4 regions of the Neobacillus oceani genome follow, and region 4 is predicted to be linked to each of the others. Evidence: riboswitches for the same ligand, from Rfam matches in the RefSeq annotation. Region 4 holds a riboswitch; each other region holds the start of a gene.

Region 1 (4,535 bases), 1.2 Mb from region 4:
TTGGATGCAATGAGAGGCTTTGCGATAATAGGGATTTATCTGGTAAATATGCTGAGCTTTCACTCCCCATATGTATTCATCGAGCCGCTGGAATGGTGGGGAAAAGGTATCGACCGGATTGCCTACATGTTTATTGACGTATTTGCCCAGGCGAGCTTTTACCCATTGTTCTCCATGCTTTTCGGGTATGGGCTTATGCTCATGAGGGAACGAGCTATTGGGCGCGGGGCCAATTTCACAGTGTTCGCCGCGAGAAGGCTGGCCTTTCTTCTTGCTGTGGGAATGGTTCACGCATTCCTTATTTGGCCGGGGGATATTTTGATTACATATGCGTGCGTCGGCTTGCTCCTGTTGTTTTTCCTGCGGTTTAGTGGGAAGGCTCTTCTTATATTAGCCCTGGCCATGTATACCATTCCAAACTTGCTTCTCGGCCTTCTTCTGTTACTGGCTGACGTGGCAGGGCCGATTGTAAACCTTTGGGAAACGTACAAAGCTGACGCGCAGCACGCACTTGCTGTATATGGAAATGGTTCGTTTCGGGAAATCACTGAAATGAGGATATCCGAATGGAACTTTCTCAACAGCCCTGAGACTATCCCAATCACATTATTCTCCATATTGCCACTCTTTTTGTTTGGAGCGGCGGTTGCGAAGCTTAGATGGCTTGAAGAGTCTGTGAGGCATTTAAAGAAATTCAAGGTAGCCGCATTTGGGTTGCTTCTGCCTGCGATGGCACTGAAAACGTTGCCGTATTATGGGTGGGAAGGCTACAGCGTGGAATTTTTCCAGGACTTTTTTGGAGGTCCGCTTCTGGCTCTATCCTATGCGGGGATGATTGTCTTGGGAGCCGGAAAATTCGAGGCCGTATCTGGCAGCCTAGCCTATGTTGGAAGAATGTCGATGACCAATTATTTGTTTCAGTCTATTTTGTCGACATTTATTTTTTATGGATATGGCCTTGGCCTTTATGGTAAGGTTTCGGCCGCACAAGGGACCCTTCTCGTTTTCGCCGTTTTCTTTCTTCAAATCGCTGTCAGTAGCATGTGGATGAAAAAATATCGGTACGGCCCGGTGGAATGGATGTGGCGGAGTTTCACGTATTTCAAGCTCCAAAAATTACGGAGGAGGGGGAATGCGTGAAAAAAATCGCTATAATTGGGAGCGGAGGGGCCGGAAAAAGTACGCTTGCCAAGGTGCTTGGCAAAAGGCTTGGTTTGAAGGTATACCATTTGGACGCCCTTTTTTGGAAGCCGGGCTGGGTTCCGATGGACCGGACCGCATTTATTCGCTTGCAAAATGGCATCATGAATGAAGAAACATGGATCATCGATGGAAACTTCGGCTCCACGATGGATGCCAGGCTGGAAAAAGCGGATACGGTCATATTCCTCCATTATTCAACAATCCGCTGTTTAGTTGGGATAGTGAAAAGAAGGATTCAGTACCAAGGAAAAACAAGGCCGGATATGGGGGAAGGCTGCCAGGAAAAACTCGATTGGAAATTTATCTCCTGGGTAGCCGGATATAACCGGAAAAAGGCTCCGTCCATCCTTGATAAGCTTCATAAATTCCGTGATAAACAAATTTATATATTTACCCGTCCTTCGGAGGTGAAAACCTTTTTAAGAGGGTTAAACGAAAAAATAATACAAAAGTACTAGGTTATTTTTGTGAAAATAGTCTATTGGTACTATATCCAACCAAATATAAACATTTTATGATGTGAGTAAGAGAACAGTCGACAAGATATGCGCGCTGTATCTCGATAAAGGCAAAGCTGATGAAAATCAGTGACGCAAAGCTACAGGGGCTAAGGCACGTTTGTGCTATGCCAGCCAGTTACCGAAAGATCAGGGTGCATCATAGGTGTGTTTATTTACCAATGACCCCCCTTTCGGTAAAGGCGGGGTCATTTTATATTTCAGGAGGTGACGAAGGTTGAAGGTCGTGAATCTGTCGAAAGGGACGGAAATTGCAGATACGGTAGACAGCGCCGACAGTTTTTTCAAAAGGTTGAAGGGCCTGATGTTTACAAAGAATCTGCCCGCGGGTCACGGCCTGCTCATACAACCCTGCCAATCCATCCACACATTCTTCATGAACTATCCAATCGATGTTGTGTATTTGGACGGAAACAACATCGTCGTGGGCATTGACGAAAAGATGGCGCCCGCAAAGATTGGAAAGGTCCGCCGGAAAGCCCGCTTAGTACTAGAATTGCCGGCGGGTACCATTCAGAATACGGACTTGAAAGTGGGACATTGTTTATCTATCAAATAATAATATTAAAGGAGCTAATCAAACATGATGAATAAAATGAAAGCATTGCTGACTGAAGAACAAGGACAAGGCATGACAGAGTACGGTTTGGTTTTGGGCGTTATTGCGATTGGGGTAGTAGCTATTCTTATCGGATTTAAAGAGAAAATTATAGCAATATTTACAGGGGTAGCAACTGAGGTTGAAAAAGTAACTCCATAATTTTTCCAAAAACCATATAATATAAAATTCATTTTTATTCAAATGGTTAGAATCAACCGTAAGGTATAAAAGGGCACTAAAACCTTTTGTTCAATTTATATAATTTTAAATGAGTATTTTGTAATGTAGTAGGAAAGCCTTGCGTTCAGGAGTCAACGTGGGGCTTTTTTTCAATAAAAGATTTACCCGGAAATGAGGTTACTGGAATGATAAACGCCATTTTACTGTTTCTGCTGCTTGCCATTTGCACGGTGACGGATGTGAGGGAGCGGAAAATCTATAACAAGGTCCTGCTGCCTTTCCTGATTGTGTCACTAGCCGTAAATGGAGTGGCAGGCGGGCTTGAAGGATTAACGAACTCCATTCTTGGGCTCCTTACCGGTTTCGGCATCCTTTTAATTCCTTACTTGCTGGGAGGAATGGGAGCGGGCGACGTGAAACTCCTCGCCGTGATCGGGGCCTTGATGGGAGCGAAATTCGTCGCGCTCTCGGCTATTTATATGGCGCTCGCGGGCGGGGTTTTCGCTCTTTTCCTTATCATTTTCCGCAAGAGCGCGAAACAATTATTAAAAGGGGTTTTTTATTCGCTAGGTGGATTGATGAATGGGTTGAAGATTCCCCTCATGTACGATAAAGATGCGATGAAACAGACATATCCTTATGGAGTTGCAATCGCGGTTGGCGCCGCCATTCAATTTTTCCGCGCCGGGATGATTTTATGAGGAAGAATGAATCCGGCCAATCATTGGTGGAGACAGCCCTTGTCCTTCCCCTTTTATTGTTGTTGGTCGTCGGGATCATTGACTTTGGCAGAGTAACATACTCTTATGCCCACCTCCACATGGCCGCCCAGGAAACAGTCCGCAAAGGGGGGCTGGGGAGGTCGGATGCAGAAATAGCATCCTTCGCGAAAAATTATGTCCGCCTTGGGGATTCGAGTAACCTAATCGTTGAAATCACTCCACCCGGCTCAATACGAAAATCCGGTGATTATGTGAAGGTGAAATTGAAATATCCAATTAAATTGTATACCCCGTTTTTATCAAGCCTCTTTCCTTCCCCGCTTTATGCGCAGACTGATTCTACAATCCGAGTTGAGTGAAGGAGGGACGGAGCATGAAGAGTTTTTTAAAAGAAGAAAAAGGAGTCGCTCTTATTTACGTCGCGATAACAATGGTTGCGCTGCTTTGCATCACGGGGCTCGCCATTGACGGCGGAATGCTGTATATGACGAAAAGCAAGCTTCAAAAGGCCGCGAACGCTGCAGTGCTCTCCGGTGCCCAGGAGCTAACCAATTCGGAGGAACAAGTCAATAAAGTGGTGAATCGGATTCTCGCCGACCATGGGGAAACTGGTTCGAAGAAAAGCCTGGACATCGACATAGACAAAAAGGTAAGAGTGGGCCTTGTAAAAAAGGTTAAGCCGGCATTCATGGGATTGTTCGGATTTGAAACAGTCAATGTCAGGGCAGCCGCCGCTGCATCGCTGGCACCAATGGGCAGGGCAAAGGGAATCGCGCCTCTTGGGGTTCATGAGGATACTCCGCTTAATTTTGGCACGGTTGTAAAGTTAAAAACGGATTCTTCTGGTTCGGTCAGCGGGGTTTTCGGCGTCCTGGGCCTTAATGGACCGGGTGCAAAGACGTATGAAGAAAATCTCCGCCACGGATATCAGCAGGAAATCAAGATTGGGGAAATCATCCCAACCGAAACCGGTAACATTGCCGGTAAGACGAGGACGGTTGTCCAGGAATTGATAAATGGATGCACCTCTGCTATCGGGGATTTATCTGACCGGGATTGCTCCCGGGTTATCCTGATTCCCGTTTATAAGCCATATCAATTCGATTCAAACCAGTTAAAAAATATCCAAGTAACTGGGTTTGCCTATTTTTATATTACCGAACCTATGAAAAACAACGATACATCAATAACCGGAATGTTCATTAAATGGCCGGGAACGGGCTTTTATGAAGAAGGAAGCCTGGACCGGGGCGCCTATGCCATCCGGTTGACAGAGTAGGTGGGAAAATGCGTTCGAAAATGGTATTAGTG
Region 2 (4,535 bases), 870 kb from region 4:
TTCTGCTGAATAGCTTGTTAGCTAGGATGCGATTTGAGTGGTTACTTTAAGTCTCTGATTGGAATTTTGTGCTTCAAAACTGGTTTGCTGATCGTAGTTAAAATACGCCTCAAAAGAATAACCTGAAAAGCGAGACTATCAAGGCAAATCGAATTATCCTTCGTACTATTCGGCCTCTAAATCGTGTTTGTAATACAAGAGAATCACTGCCAGCAGATACAAGGGTGCCTCGAAAAGTGCCTGCCGTTGTAATAACTTCGACATCTTGTCCTATAAGACTATAGGCATGTTGCGCAAAACTTCTGTCCGACATTCTTTTCACCACCTCTCTTATTAATAGAAAATGCAGCTGAAAATAAATGGCTTGGACATTTACTCCATTGGTGGGGTTATTTTTAAGAAATCATCATTTTCCTTCACAAGCTTTTAAATTTTAAGTAAGGAATTGAAGTCCAAAGATCTATATTCCGCCATGCAATCCATTTTGGGGTAAGTTAGGAACAATTTATGAGGGATTGGAAAAGTACTGTAATATAAAAAAACAAACCTAAAAATCATAAACGCCCCCATTATCGCCGCTGTTGCGGTTCTGCCGGGGGCGTTTCTTTTTGATTCGTGTTTGCGTGACTTGGTGCGTGGAGGGGGACGGTGGATGTTGGGTATTTGCTGGCTAACTGTAGAAATAGATGGCCTTGTGTATGGGCCAATTTTTCAAAAAAATTAAGGTGAAATTTCAAAAACAGTACCTTGGTTAAAATCGGTTACTCTCATCGAGCCATAAGCCCCTAGATAGAGCCGAGTTTGGTTTTGGTTGGTTCCGAGGCTGACATAGTAGGCGGATTGGGGGCCAAAAGGATTATCAGTTTCAATGACAGTATAGTCATTCAGTTTACCGTCGGTTCTTGCGCTGGAATACGCTAAAACGCCTCGAACAGGGGCGGATTCCTTGCGGGCGAGGTCGATGAAGACGACGCGGCCGGTTAAGGCGGGGATTGTCGTCCCCGAGTAGGCCTGCACCCCGGTAAGCGCTGTACCCGCGAACCTACCAGGCCGGGTATCCCTGTGGAGATAAGTGAGCAAAGGCGGGATGCGCGTCTCGGATGTTTTTACTGTATCGTTGTAATAGGCAAATGAATGAGAAGCTGAAGTCGGATTTCCGGGGCAACTCCTTATGGCCGGTGTGGGGAACGCGCCTTCCCATCCGCGCCAGCCAAAGTTAATCAACCTGTTTTGGCCAATTTCTGCGTTTGTTTGGGCGGCCTCAACAAGCCGGGTTACCGGGATTGGCTGATATTGAATGAATGAAAAGATGGACTCCGCGAAATCCTGTCCGACATTTCCCGCATATTTAATAAACTGCTGCCGGGTCCGCTGATATGAAATGCCCGGTATATTCCGAACCCCTTTGGCGATCACGGTAAGTGTTTCCTGGATTGGGCGGGGAAGTTCGTTGAAACGCGTAACGACGGGAGGGTTGGTGATCAGCGTGTTTTTGCTTACATCGATTTCAATGATTTTACCGGCGATTTCCATGTCGTCCTGGGCGAGATTAAATGGATCATAGCCTGAACCGCCATCACCTGTTGTTAAAACCAGCTTGCCTGTTTCAGGTGAAAAGTTCAGGCTGTTGACGCCATTATGATTAAAAAAAGGCCTCCGTATGTTCAGTAATGTCCGTCGTTTTTGGGGCAGGCCATTCGATGGCAACATCCATTCTTCAACAGTATCGATATGGTCAAAACGCGTTTCCCTGTTTGTCCATCTTAGGTTTAACGTTCCTGGGTTACAAGGGTCGGGCTGAAATTCCTGAGTAAGCGCGCCGGGTCCTTGTGTTCCAGCTGCTGAATAATGAAGATAAAAGAGGCCATTCGTGTGAAATTGAGGATGAAACGCGAGCCCCACCACCCCCCGTTCGTCATATCCGCCACCCGCATGGCCCAGCTTAATAATCCGGGTGCGAATGTCCAAAAACGTCCTTAACCCATCGTCTCCTATGTAAAAAATCTCCCCTACCTGGGTGGCGATGAATAATCGTTCAACGGATTCCCTCGGAAGGGACGCTGTTTTCATTACAGTTGGTAAATTGATATTCCGTACAATCGGCTGCAATCGAACCCTAATTTTAGCCAAAGAAGGTTACCTCCTTTCATATCCTTTCCTTATATTAAGAATATGGGCAGGGTTTGAGCGTTAGTACCCAAAAAGGCAAGTCGGGGGAAGAGGGTAATTAGCACATAGAAATTAATAGAAACATAGTAAAAAAATCCTATTAATCATAGGTAAAATAGACTATAATGAAATAATTAAAATAATATTTGGGCAAACCATCTGAAAGGGTGGGACGCAAAGCTACGAGTCTAAGGCATTTGGCTATGATCGTCGGGCTGCACTTCTTTGTTTCTGTTTCATGCAGCCCAACAATTTATTAATTGTTGGGTTTTTGTTTTTCCCAAATAATAAGGGGGCTGGTTTAACAAAGAAAATGATCGCTACCACTCTAATACTACGTCAGATTGGCACACTTTTAACTTACGAGGAGAATAATTGATGAAACGGGCTAAATTTTTATTTTTAACAATCGTGATAGTTTCATTGCTGGCGGCTTGCGGTGATAGCGTTCAAAATACGAACAATGGTGAAAAAAAGGGAGATCAGGAAGTAGAGAAATTGTCTGCCAAAGCTGCTATTAAAAAGGATTCAACAGTAACAGAGATTCCTCTTCAAGTTGGCGCGCATCCCCGCTGCTGTTTAGGAATTAACGTGCAAAAAGCAGAAGTGCAAACAAATCCGGACCTGCTTATCCTCCAACTGGAAGTAAGGACTCTATTAGGTTTTCAAGAAGGAATAACGGATACGAATCTTTACTTAGGCTATAAGGATATGATTCCCGTATTTAATTTGCTTACGGAACAAGGAGTATTTGAAGGTTACTTGCATGATCCTGAGATTTTAAAAGAAGGTGAACCTAAATCGATAAAAGTGATATTCGCCGATGTGAAGGGGAAACCATTAGGTTTGTCTGTAAGGAGAGTTTTTGAAGAATCACAGGTGCAGGATGGCAGTTATCGGGATGCAGATAAGCAAGGAACTTTCGCTTATTTAGAAGATGTTAATGAAGAGATGATGCTCAGAATTGGCAGAGGGTTATTCGATAAAGTAACGAGTATTGAATTGGCTAAAACGGAGGAAGAAGTATGGGAAATCCTAACTCCTCTTTTTGATCAAGATAGTCCTCCTGAATTATACAATGTTCTTTTTGATGAAATTACCTACGGAGATTACAGTCGTTACGAAATTAAGTACCTGGATGAGTCTGTTGAATTCAAGGACAAGGGAGCTTTTATACAATATGAGGCTTCCGTTGAAATTCACTTATATGGCCAAAACGGAGCCATTGCGAGGACAAAAGGGTTCGGAGTCAGTTCGTTAATCAGTATCTCTAAAGCAACCGGTAATTATATGTTTAGCGGCTTGGATTACGATTATTTAACCGGTACAGATTCTTATTGGGATGTTGGGGAGTAATATAAAAAATCATAGAAAAATGCCTGCTCCAGATTACGTAACGCAAATGAGCAGGCATTATTAGGTCTAAAAACGATTGGAGCCGTGATAGGTCTTAGTTTTTATCCAGCCCCAATGTTTGTTTCATTTTGGAAAGGGCTTGGTCTAGAGCGACGTCTTGGACAACTGGTTTGTCGGTGTCCCATTGCTCGCCTTGTGGCAATTCGAATTGGAATCGTTCAGCATATGGGGCAGGGCGTCCCATGATATACTCAACGATTTCCTTTGCGATAAATTCCCTCGCTTCTTCTGCCGTACGTTTACCTGTAACAATTTCATGCATCATGTTTAAGGACAATGTGTTGGCGCCTTCATTGTCGCAGTGGACTGAAACTTCGCCTTTTGTCCGGTCGATTACAATGCTTCCTTCCAGCTGGGCTACCAGGCCTACTTTTTCGGCTGGTACATGATAATCGATGAATTGTTCAAGCACGTCGGTATGAGGTTCTGGAAAATCATGAGGCACCTCGTCACGATAGGCAATTGTCCGTTTCCAAGGGCCGTTCTTATACCAGATTAATTTGCTTGGAGTTGCTTCGTTTGGCGGTCCGTAAAAATCCATCGTGTTTTGGGCGGACATTTTGGACGTAGCGGGCCATTGTTCGATGATTTTCTTAGCGGTTTCCGTGTCGACTGTTGAGGTCGACCCTTTTTCCCCGCCATTTTTAGTTGCATGGAGTTTCATATTGCTGACCATAGCGGTAGCAGCTAGTTTTAATCGGGCTTCTGCTGGAGCTTTACTTGCAGCAGTTTCTTGTGAACGATGTTCCATCAGATAATCCCTCCTAAAAAGTTGATACATAGGTCTACTTCCCGATGGCATTATGATTAAACGTACGATTACGTCAGGTGCTGTTTATAGGCTAAAAATTAAAAAGGAATTTCAAAGTATTACGCTGCTTTTAAACAACCAAAACAGGTTAGCTATTCATTTGGACCTGCATACCTGTTTCAGCTTTAATTCTCTTTTT
Region 3 (4,535 bases), 700 kb from region 4:
TGTTCGTATTGGGCGGAGTAGGTGCCGTCTACGGTTCTGGCTGTCCAGCCGTTAGGGTCCATTTTGGTTGCCCATGCGCCGATATTAACCATTGGTTCGATGGTAAAGACCATCCCTTCTTTCAACCTTGCACCTTTGCCTGGCAGCCCGAAGTGTGGAACGTCGGGTTTTTCGTGGATGACAGATCCAATACCGTGGCCAATGAAATCCCGGACAACCGAAAAGCCCTCCTCCTCGACATATTGCTGGATGGCATGGCCGATGTCGCCGATTCTAGATCCTATGACGGACTGTTCGATTCCTTTATAGAGCGCTTCCTTCGTAACATCCATTAGCTTCTGGACTTCATCGCTAACCTTGCCGACAGGATACGTCCAGGCAGAATCGGCAAGCGCCCCGTTCAGGTTGACAACCATATCCACGGTGACAATATCGCCTTCCTTGAGCGGTTCCTTTCGCGGGAACCCATGGCAAACTTCGTCATTAATGCTTGTGCATGTGGCATATTCATATCCCCGGTAACCTTTCTGCTCCGGAGTGGCTCCATGTTTTTTTAAAAATTGTTCCGTAAATTGGTCAATCTCCCATGTTGTTATGCCAGGTTTGATTATGCCTGCCAACTCTTTGTGGCAAGCGGCTAAAACCTCTCCTGCCTTTTTCATCATGGCGATTTCCCTTGGTGATTTGAGGACAATCATGTATTTCCCGCCTTTTTGCAAAATTCATTTTCTCGTTTACTATATGCTGTCACGATAAAATGCTCTCATCCTTTATAGTATCTCTCTTTTCCTCTTTTTCAAAGCGGCTTGTTTATGGTGGAAGCCACTAATTTACAAACCTTCTGGCTATCAGCACAAGCCGGTGGTTGATGGCATTATTATTGCAAGAGCTTTCCTTCGCAAACAAAAAGGCTGTGCCGCACTTTTGCCGGCTACAGCCTCAGGATTAAATAGGGGGTAAAACCAATTATGCTTCCAATAGTTTAGTTGATTCTTTAATAAAGGCCGGAATGTCATCAGGTGTACGGCTTGTAACGAGCTGATCGCCGCAGACAACAACTTCTTCATCCTTATAGGTAGCCCCGGCGTTTTCCAGATCGACCTTGATGGATTTATAGCCGGTTACGTTTCGTCCGTCAAGCGTCTTCGCGGTGATAAGCAGTTGCGGACCGTGGCAAATGGCGAAAACAGGTTTGTTTTCATCCATGAAATGTTTGGAAAATTGGACGAAGCGGTCATCTGCCCGGAGGATGTCGGGCGAGAAACCGCCTGGTAAAAACAAGGCATCATACTCGTCTGGATTGACCTCGTCAATACCGTAGTCAATCGTAATCGTAGCTTCTCCCTGCTTCCCTTCCACTTCCTTCCCTTTTTCGGTCCCAATCGTCAAGACTTCATGTCCGCCTTCGACATAGGCCTTTGCCGGCTCGGTGAATTCGGAGTCTTCAAACATCGATGTAATTAGGCAGGCGATTTTTTTGCCATTGTATGCAGCTCCTTCTCTTGATTTTCAAAATTGCCCATTATTCTCATTCCCTTCGCCTTCCGTAATAAAACCTTAGCCGTCTGTCTGGGCGGGTATCTGGATTTTTTCGTTAATCGGTTTGGAATGCATTAGACTTTTGGATTAATGGGTGGTTTCATTGCGTTGGATTTTTTGATTATTCAGTTTCATGCTATGGTACTTTTATTCTCAATTTGTTATCATGAATGAAAGATATATAATTTCAAGGTGTGTGAACGTTCATGATTGGTGATCGCGTCAAGAAGATTCGTTTGGAAAGAAAAATGTCGTTATCAGAGTTGGCCGAACAGGCGGGGGTTGCTAAATCATATATTAGCTCCCTTGAACGAAATTTGCAGCGGAATCCGTCGATCCAGTTCCTCGAAAAAATCTCGGCTGTGCTGAATGTTCCTGTCGACCACTTGATCCATGATGCGGCAGACAAGGGAGAGTTGGACAGCGACTGGCTGAATCTGGTGAAAGAGGCGATGGAATCGGGGGTTTCGAAGGATCAGTTCCGGGATTTTCTCGAATTTAATAAATGGCGTTTGAACCAGAACAATGATGACAAATAGAAATGCGCAAGCGCCCGTTTAGTGCCGTATGGACTGGAGGGAAACAGCTTCCTGAGTACACTTCCCTGCAGCTTTGCGACGAGCTGAAGACAGCCTCCCCGAATTTACTGTGGCGCAGGAGCACCCTCCCACTGTAAAGGAAACACGAAGAGCGAAAGCGAATCGATGTTGACTTATCGTAGCGAGGGGACCGAAGTACACTAGGCGTTGGGCGCTGGAGCTAGACAAAAACAATCCAATGGGAAATTCCCATTGGATTGTTTTTTTACCTTGGAACTGTCATTTCAATGACACTTTTTCATTCCTGTTTAAGAAATCCCTGACTAACTCCGATTCGAGGCCTATCTCTTTTGCCTCCATGATAAGTGCAATCCACTCCTGATCGAGTCCCTCAAAACCTCTTTCTTTAACTAGCACTTTCTCACCCCTAAAATACGATTTCGTATTCCAGGCAGCCCAGCCGTCAATGCAAAAAACTCTGCAGAAGACCCGAAGCTTTGCGTCCCGCTTTTTCAAACGGTTTGCCTTTTTCTGTTATGTACCTAGGCACGCTCCATGCCGTCTCTACTGTTATAAACATGGACACATACTTAAGTAGTAGTTCTACATCCATTATAGATAGTTCTTTTAGGGGAGGTTGTTACATTTTGTCTTGAAAAAACCATATAATACCAATAAATTCATACAAAAATCTACAGTAAATTTTCAGATAATTCAATTTGATTTAGTTTTTTCTAATTACGCTGGAAAAGGAGTTGGGAAAATGTCGAAACACTAGAGGATAACGATTTATCCGAGGCAATTTTCTTCCGGAATAAAGCGAATTGTGCCGATACTTTTTCACAAAAATGTTGAATAAAAATTTCGAAAAACTTTTTGAATTTTCAGCCAACATTAAATATAATATAAACAACATGAAGATGAGGAAAACAACTGAAGCTTCCAAATAGGAGGGATTGAATTGACCTTAATCCACGTATTAAATTATACAATCCCGATAGCGTTTATGATTTTCTTTGGCTTTTTACTTGATCGAATGTGCAGGCCAGCCCAGGCATCGGAGGAAACGGAAACCCATCGCCAGGACCAGGCTGGTGATCAGCCTATTGAAATTCGCAACGGGGTATAGGAAATGGATTGGGACCTGCCGGCAATGGCAGGTCCCCTTTAATTTATGGTTATGTGAGTTTTCTTATAACCTTATCCCCGTAGTTTTTAAAAACGGAGGAGTTTGTTTTGGCGCCGCGTTTGGCCATCATGCTATTGTACCTGAGAAGCTTTTGATTAAGCTTCTTTTGCATGGAAGCACGCTCGGCATCATCCGTACATTGGGCGATCATGCTTTCAAGCGAGACCATTTCCTGGCGCAGAGATTTTGCTTCTTCCGTATATCCTGCATTCTTCAGGACACGGTAAGCCATTCGCAATTCATCGGGTATACCTGCCAGGTCATCCTGCGGAAGCGGTTTGCCGAAGCCGGGTAAATCTTCGAATTCACCATTATCATATGCTTTTTTAATCCGGTCTTCTGAAATGATTTGAAAATAATCCACCCTGTTTCCTCCTCATATGGGAATGTGTATGGATGCGCGTGCTGTCCTTATAAGTATACCATTTTTCCACTATGATGAGCGAGTAAACCCTTTAGCCAATCGAGGTTCTTTTTCATAAACAAACAATTGCAGGGGAAACTAACCTCGTTAAGACAGTTGAATGTGAAAGGAGTGCCAATATGGGCCGCGGCAAACAATTTGAGCACAAAAAGAAAGGGCATCCTGGCGAGTTCCCGAAGGATAGCCTGACCGAAAAGCATGTAAAGGAAGCAATTGGCGATGAGGAGTTCCTGGTCGTTAGGGAGGCATTTAAAAACCGCGTGGAGCGCGGGGACGGAAACAGGTTCCATTAGTAATCCATGGTTGGAGCAGTTATACATAAAAAACGGTTCAGCCGCAATTTTGGCGGAACCGTTTTTTTCATTTTTCGGAGTTGCTCACACCTGCTCCTCTTTAGGCAACAAAACCGTCGTAAGCTCCTTTTGCTTCAGCCAGCTTGCTGCGTCTTCAATATCTTTTGAAAAAACACGGTCATGGGTGATGCTTGGGACGATTTCCCTTGCTTCGTCATACATTTTTCGCGTTGCGGAGGCCAGTTTTTCAGGTCCGCGGCATTCAGCCGCCTGGAGCGCGCAAATGAGTTCGATTGCCAGGACCCTTCTAGCGTTTTGGACGATTTGCCAAGCGTGGCGGGCTGCAATTGTTCCCATTGATACATGGTCCTCCTGGTTCGCGGATGACGGAATCGAATCGACACTTGCCGGATGGGCCAGCGTTTTATTTTCCGAAACGAGTGAGGCCGCTGCGTATTGCATGATCATTGCCCCTGACTGCAGGCCTGGTTCCGGGCTTAGGAACGGCGGCAAGTCATTCAGCTGCGGATTGACGAGGCGCTCGATGCGGC
Region 4 (4,535 bases):
TTTGTTTTTTTCCATGCCAAATCCGGAAGTGATTTGTCGAGATTTTAGCAATAATGTCGGCTGGAAACGATTCACATTAAACTATAGTTTAATTTATATTACACTATAACAGATGTTCGATATAAAAGAATTTCCACTCAATAAATCGAATCTCTGTTTTCGGTTTGTCTGTACATGGTACCGACCGGCATTGGGGGAAGCGTTGAAGTAAAGCCTGTACGTGGGCACTTGGGTAATATGGAGCCAATAGTGTAACCGGCCCTTTAGAAACAAATCATACTCTAAGGGGAGAGGAATTTTCCAGTAATGTAAAAAGGAATCAATCGTCATCGATTGATTCCTTTATTTTACCTCCAGCATTTCACTGTGGAGGCGCCCTTCTTCTTTTAAAATCTCAACAAACGCTTCAACGACTTTCCTATCATAATGGGTATCAGCCATGCTGATTAGCTCATTGACAGCATACTGGACATCATAGGCTTTGCGGTAGGCCCGATCTTCGGTCATGGCATCAAATGAATCGCTTACCGCAATGATTCGTGCTTCCAAAAGGATATCATCCCCTTTTAAGCCATGGGGATACCCGCTCCCATTCAGCCGCTCATGATGTTGTTCGATAATCATGGGGATATCTTCATAATAGAGGTCTTTCACCATTTCCGCCCCATCGCCCGGGTGCCGTTTAATATAGGCAAACTCCTCGTCCGTTAACTTATCAGGTTTATTTAATATTTCCATAGGTATATTAATCTTTCCTATATCATGCAATATCGAAGCAATATATAAGCTTTCTAGCTTATCTTTTGGAAACATAAGCTTTTTGGCAATTTTCACGGCATACTCTGAAACCCGTTCACTATGTTCTACGGTATGGTGGTCTTTCCTCTCAACTTCTTCAACAATCTTTTTTAACCTTGTGAGGCTTTCGCTTAGTTGATAAAAAGTTGGCTCCGTTATCATCCATAGATAAGAAACATCTGTCAGGGTAGAGAAGTGGACGGGCTCATCCAAATCAACAGCTTTGTAGTAATCACCTGGCCCAAGTTTTATCTTTTCACCATCAATTTCACAAATCATTTCACCTTGAAGGATATAGAAAAATTCCATAACATTCGGGGTTTCACTCGGATAAACATAAAAAAGGTTGTCTTTTGAAATCGTTTGGATCATACATTCCATACCGCCGCCGTGGGCAAGCAATCCAATATCAAAGGTTCCAAGAGAAACCCGCTCTAAAACTTCTCCCTTTTTTCCAATAGAAAAACCCATACATAGACCCTCCCAGCTAGGCGAAAAGAAAAACGAGCCTATTTTAGACTCGTTGGCTTAATTAAATCATATAACATTCAGACTATTGCTTCAATGAATTATTTTTAAGGCAAAATTTTTACTACCCGAACTGGGTCAATCCACACCTCTCTATCGGCAAAACGGACAAGCACCCAGCTGCATTCGGCAATTACTCCGTATTCCGCGGCCTTCGCAATCGTTTTATCCGACATTTTCAGCGTTTCCTTATAAATATCCGAAATGATTTTATCTAACTTTTCATTGTATTTTTGCGTTAGTTTTTCATGCGTTTCAGTGTTGCCTTCTTGAAGTTTTCCAATATCCACAAGATACTGAGCTTGCAGCTTGTCTGCCTTTTCTACTGCTTTTTCAACCTTTTCGTAAATTTCGATATTGGTCTTTTCAATCAAACTAACCGCTTTGGCTACATCTTTCTCTTCATTCGCGAAAGCCGGTGAGCCCAATCCCAAAATCAGAACAGCCGTGAAAAAAATTGATAATACCTTTTGCAACATCCCCACTCCCTCCAACTGTTTAGAAAGTCCAACAAAAAAGACCCAATTATAGAAGAGGGACTTGTTTAATGCAACTGGCTGGCATGGCAGGACTCCTGCTTTAGCCCCTTTAGCTTTGCGTTCTTATCTTTTCAGATAAGTTGCCCCTGGGTCTATTTTAGTATATACCATAATTATACAAGGACTTTATAACTATTAGCAACTATTATCCAAATTTTTTGAATTTTTTTCTAGAACAATAGGAGAAAAGGCCTAAGGATGTCGATTTAGTACTGTTTTAATGTCCTTTTCAGGAATTCCCTTGTCCGTTCCTGGGTTGGATTGCTGAAGATTTGCTCAGGGCTGCCTTCCTCGGCGATAACCCCTTTATCCATAAAGACTACGCGATCGGAAACTTCACGGGCAAATTCCATTTCGTGTGTAACAATCAGCATCGTCAACCCTGATTCTGCAAGGTCTTTCATAACTTTTAGAACTTCGCCGACCATTTCAGGGTCAAGCGCGGAAGTTGGCTCGTCGAACAGCATGACATCCGGTTCCATTGACAAGGCCCTTGCAATCGCTACCCTCTGCTTTTGCCCACCGGACAATTGATGTGGTTTGGCATTAATGTATTTATCCATGCCGACCACTTTTAAATAGTTCATGGCGACTTTTTCTGCTTCTTCCTTTGAGCGCTTAAGCACCTTTACTTGCCCGACCACACAGTTTCCGAGGACGTTGTGGTTGTTGAACAAATTGAACTGCTGGAACACCATGCCTAGCTTCCTTCTGTAAAGGAACAGGTCATGCTTGTCATCAAGAATGTTTTCGCCTTTGTAAATGATTTGGCCGCCGCTCGGCATTTCCAATAGGTTTACACAGCGAAGGAGCGTCGACTTGCCGGATCCGGATGAACCGATAATACTCACGACTTCCCCTTTATTGACTGAAAAATTAATGTCCTTTAACACTTCATGGTTTCCAAAGGACTTATTTAAATGCTGGATATCAATAACTTTTTCCATACGTTCTCCTCCTTTCTGCAGTTATTATCTTGCAGGCTGGATATCCTCGCCGACAACCGTGTAGCTATCCGGCCCTTCAATTTTCTTTTCAAAATAACGAAGGATTTTCGTTACAGCAAAGGTCATGATAAAATAAAGGACACACGCCACAAAGAATGACTCGAAATAACGGAAATTGTTGCCCGCTACCGATTTTGTCAGGAAGTACAATTCCGATACCGAGATAACGTTAAGGACGGATGTATCCTTAATATTGATTACAAATTGGTTCCCTGTTGCAGGCAAAATGTTTCGGACAACCTGCGGCAAAACGACGTTGACCATCGTCTGGATATGGTTCATCCCAATAGCCTGGGCAGCCTCGAACTGGCCCTTATCAATCGAAATGATCCCGCCGCGGACAATTTCGGCCATATAGGCCCCTGTATTAATCGAAACAACAATAAGTGCTGCCATCATTACATTCATATTAATGTCAAATGCTAATGCGGAGCCGTAATAAATGACCATTGCCTGGACAATCATTGGCGTACCGCGGAAAAATTCAATATATGCTGATAAAAGAAAATTAACGATTGCCAATACAATTTTTTTAAGTCCCCGTTCTGGAACAGGAATCGTCCGGATGATGCCGGCAATCAAGCCGATAACAGCCCCGGCAATTGTTCCAATGAGTGCGATCCATAACGTCGTGCCCGCCCCGCGGAGGAACATCTCCCAGTTTTCCGATACGATTTTTACAATCCATTCAATGCTCATGCCTCTCCTCCTCCATATCATCATGAAACCGGCTGTATACAAGACACAGCCGGTTTCCACCGAAATCTATCTTTATTCTGCCGCCGGCTGGTTCTTGATTGCTTCATCCATGATGCTTGTTTGTTCTTCTTCGGAAATGCCGCTCAGGATTTCATTGATTTTGTCCGTTAGACCGCTTCCCTTTTTAAGTCCGACAGCAATCGCCGTGTCATCCTCGGATGTTTTGAATCCATCCTCGAATTCGACCATCACAAAGTTTTCGTTCGCGGCTGAAGCACTCACCGCTTCAGGGCGCTCGGAAACGTATCCATCAATGATGCCCGATTGAAGTGCGACCCTCATTGCCGGGAAGTTATCCATCGCTGTCGCTTTCTTGACGCCTTCGATCTGGTCAATGACGGAGTAATGGAATGTATTCAGCTGCGCGGTTACCTTCGCACCTTTGAAATCGTTAATTGATTTCGCTCCTTCATACTTGCTTCCTTTTTTCACAACCATTACGAGATTCGATTTATAGTAGTTATCCGAAAAGTCGATTGTTTTTTTACGTTCTTCCGTTGGTGACATCCCTGCGATAATCGCATCGATTTTGCCGGAAGTCAATGCCGGTACAAGGCCATCCCATTCTGTTTTGACAATGACCAGTTCCTTGCCGAGGCCATCGGCGATTCTCTTGGCAATTTCCACATCATAGCCGCCAGCGTATTCAGATGATCCAGAAATTTTGACAGCTCCATTTGAATCGTCTTTTTGCGACCAGTTAAAAGGCGCGTAGCCGGCCTCAAGCCCTACTTTGAAAGTATCCTTTTCTTCCTTGCCATTCGAACCCGATTTTGAACTGTCTGTACCTCCGCAACCGGCCAATACGAGGATTGCGGTAAGCAATACTGCCAGAAATAATGTACCCCTTTTTTTCACCCTTAACTTCCCCTTTCATTTTTAATGAATGAATACACCAAAAAGC

Evidence for each region. Region 4 has a riboswitch for cyclic di-GMP ahead of V1499_RS22330 (hypothetical protein). Riboswitches for the same ligand answer to the same signal wherever they lie in the genome.
Region 1: another riboswitch for cyclic di-GMP. It lies ahead of V1499_RS05140 (DUF192 domain-containing protein); the one in region 4 lies ahead of V1499_RS22330 (hypothetical protein).
Region 2: another riboswitch for cyclic di-GMP. It lies ahead of V1499_RS18210 (hypothetical protein); the one in region 4 lies ahead of V1499_RS22330 (hypothetical protein).
Region 3: another riboswitch for cyclic di-GMP. It lies ahead of V1499_RS02870 (anti-repressor SinI family protein); the one in region 4 lies ahead of V1499_RS22330 (hypothetical protein).

The regions. Positions count from the first base shown of each region.
Region 1 covers NZ_CP143543.1:1,032,706-1,037,240, forward strand. The annotation lists gene V1499_RS05130 (DUF418 domain-containing protein) at 1-1,140, shown strand, start outside; gene V1499_RS05135 (DNA topology modulation protein) at 1,137-1,661, shown strand; cyclic di-GMP riboswitch class I at 1,761-1,847, shown strand; gene V1499_RS05140 (DUF192 domain-containing protein) at 1,948-2,280, shown strand; gene V1499_RS05145 (Flp family type IVb pilin) at 2,305-2,481, shown strand; gene V1499_RS05150 (prepilin peptidase) at 2,688-3,203, shown strand; gene V1499_RS05155 (TadE/TadG family type IV pilus assembly protein) at 3,200-3,583, shown strand; gene V1499_RS05160 (TadE/TadG family type IV pilus assembly protein) at 3,598-4,503, shown strand; gene cpaB (Flp pilus assembly protein CpaB) at 4,512-4,535, shown strand, end outside.
Region 2 covers NZ_CP143543.1:3,590,464-3,594,998, reverse strand. The annotation lists gene V1499_RS18215 (PQQ-dependent sugar dehydrogenase) at 721-2,070, opposite strand; cyclic di-GMP riboswitch class I at 2,309-2,392, shown strand; gene V1499_RS18210 (hypothetical protein) at 2,548-3,525, shown strand; gene V1499_RS18205 (hypothetical protein) at 3,620-4,336, opposite strand; gene tatC (twin-arginine translocase subunit TatC) at 4,485-4,535, opposite strand, start outside.
Region 3 covers NZ_CP143543.1:580,312-584,846, reverse strand. The annotation lists gene map (type I methionyl aminopeptidase) at 1-698, opposite strand, end outside; gene V1499_RS02880 (type 1 glutamine amidotransferase domain-containing protein) at 967-1,473, opposite strand; gene V1499_RS02875 (helix-turn-helix domain-containing protein) at 1,746-2,078, shown strand; gene V1499_RS02870 (anti-repressor SinI family protein) at 2,358-2,495, opposite strand; cyclic di-GMP riboswitch class I at 2,526-2,614, opposite strand; gene V1499_RS02865 (hypothetical protein) at 3,040-3,207, shown strand; gene V1499_RS02860 (DUF1992 domain-containing protein) at 3,257-3,631, opposite strand; gene V1499_RS02855 (hypothetical protein) at 3,811-3,984, shown strand; gene hutH (histidine ammonia-lyase) at 4,069-4,535, opposite strand, start outside.
Region 4 covers NZ_CP143543.1:4,456,111-4,460,645, forward strand. The annotation lists cyclic di-GMP riboswitch class II at 187-270, shown strand; gene V1499_RS22325 (HD-GYP domain-containing protein) at 343-1,269, opposite strand; gene V1499_RS22330 (hypothetical protein) at 1,374-1,805, opposite strand; cyclic di-GMP riboswitch class I at 1,872-1,960, opposite strand; gene V1499_RS22335 (amino acid ABC transporter ATP-binding protein) at 2,072-2,812, opposite strand; gene V1499_RS22340 (amino acid ABC transporter permease) at 2,837-3,571, opposite strand; gene V1499_RS22345 (transporter substrate-binding domain-containing protein) at 3,644-4,489, opposite strand.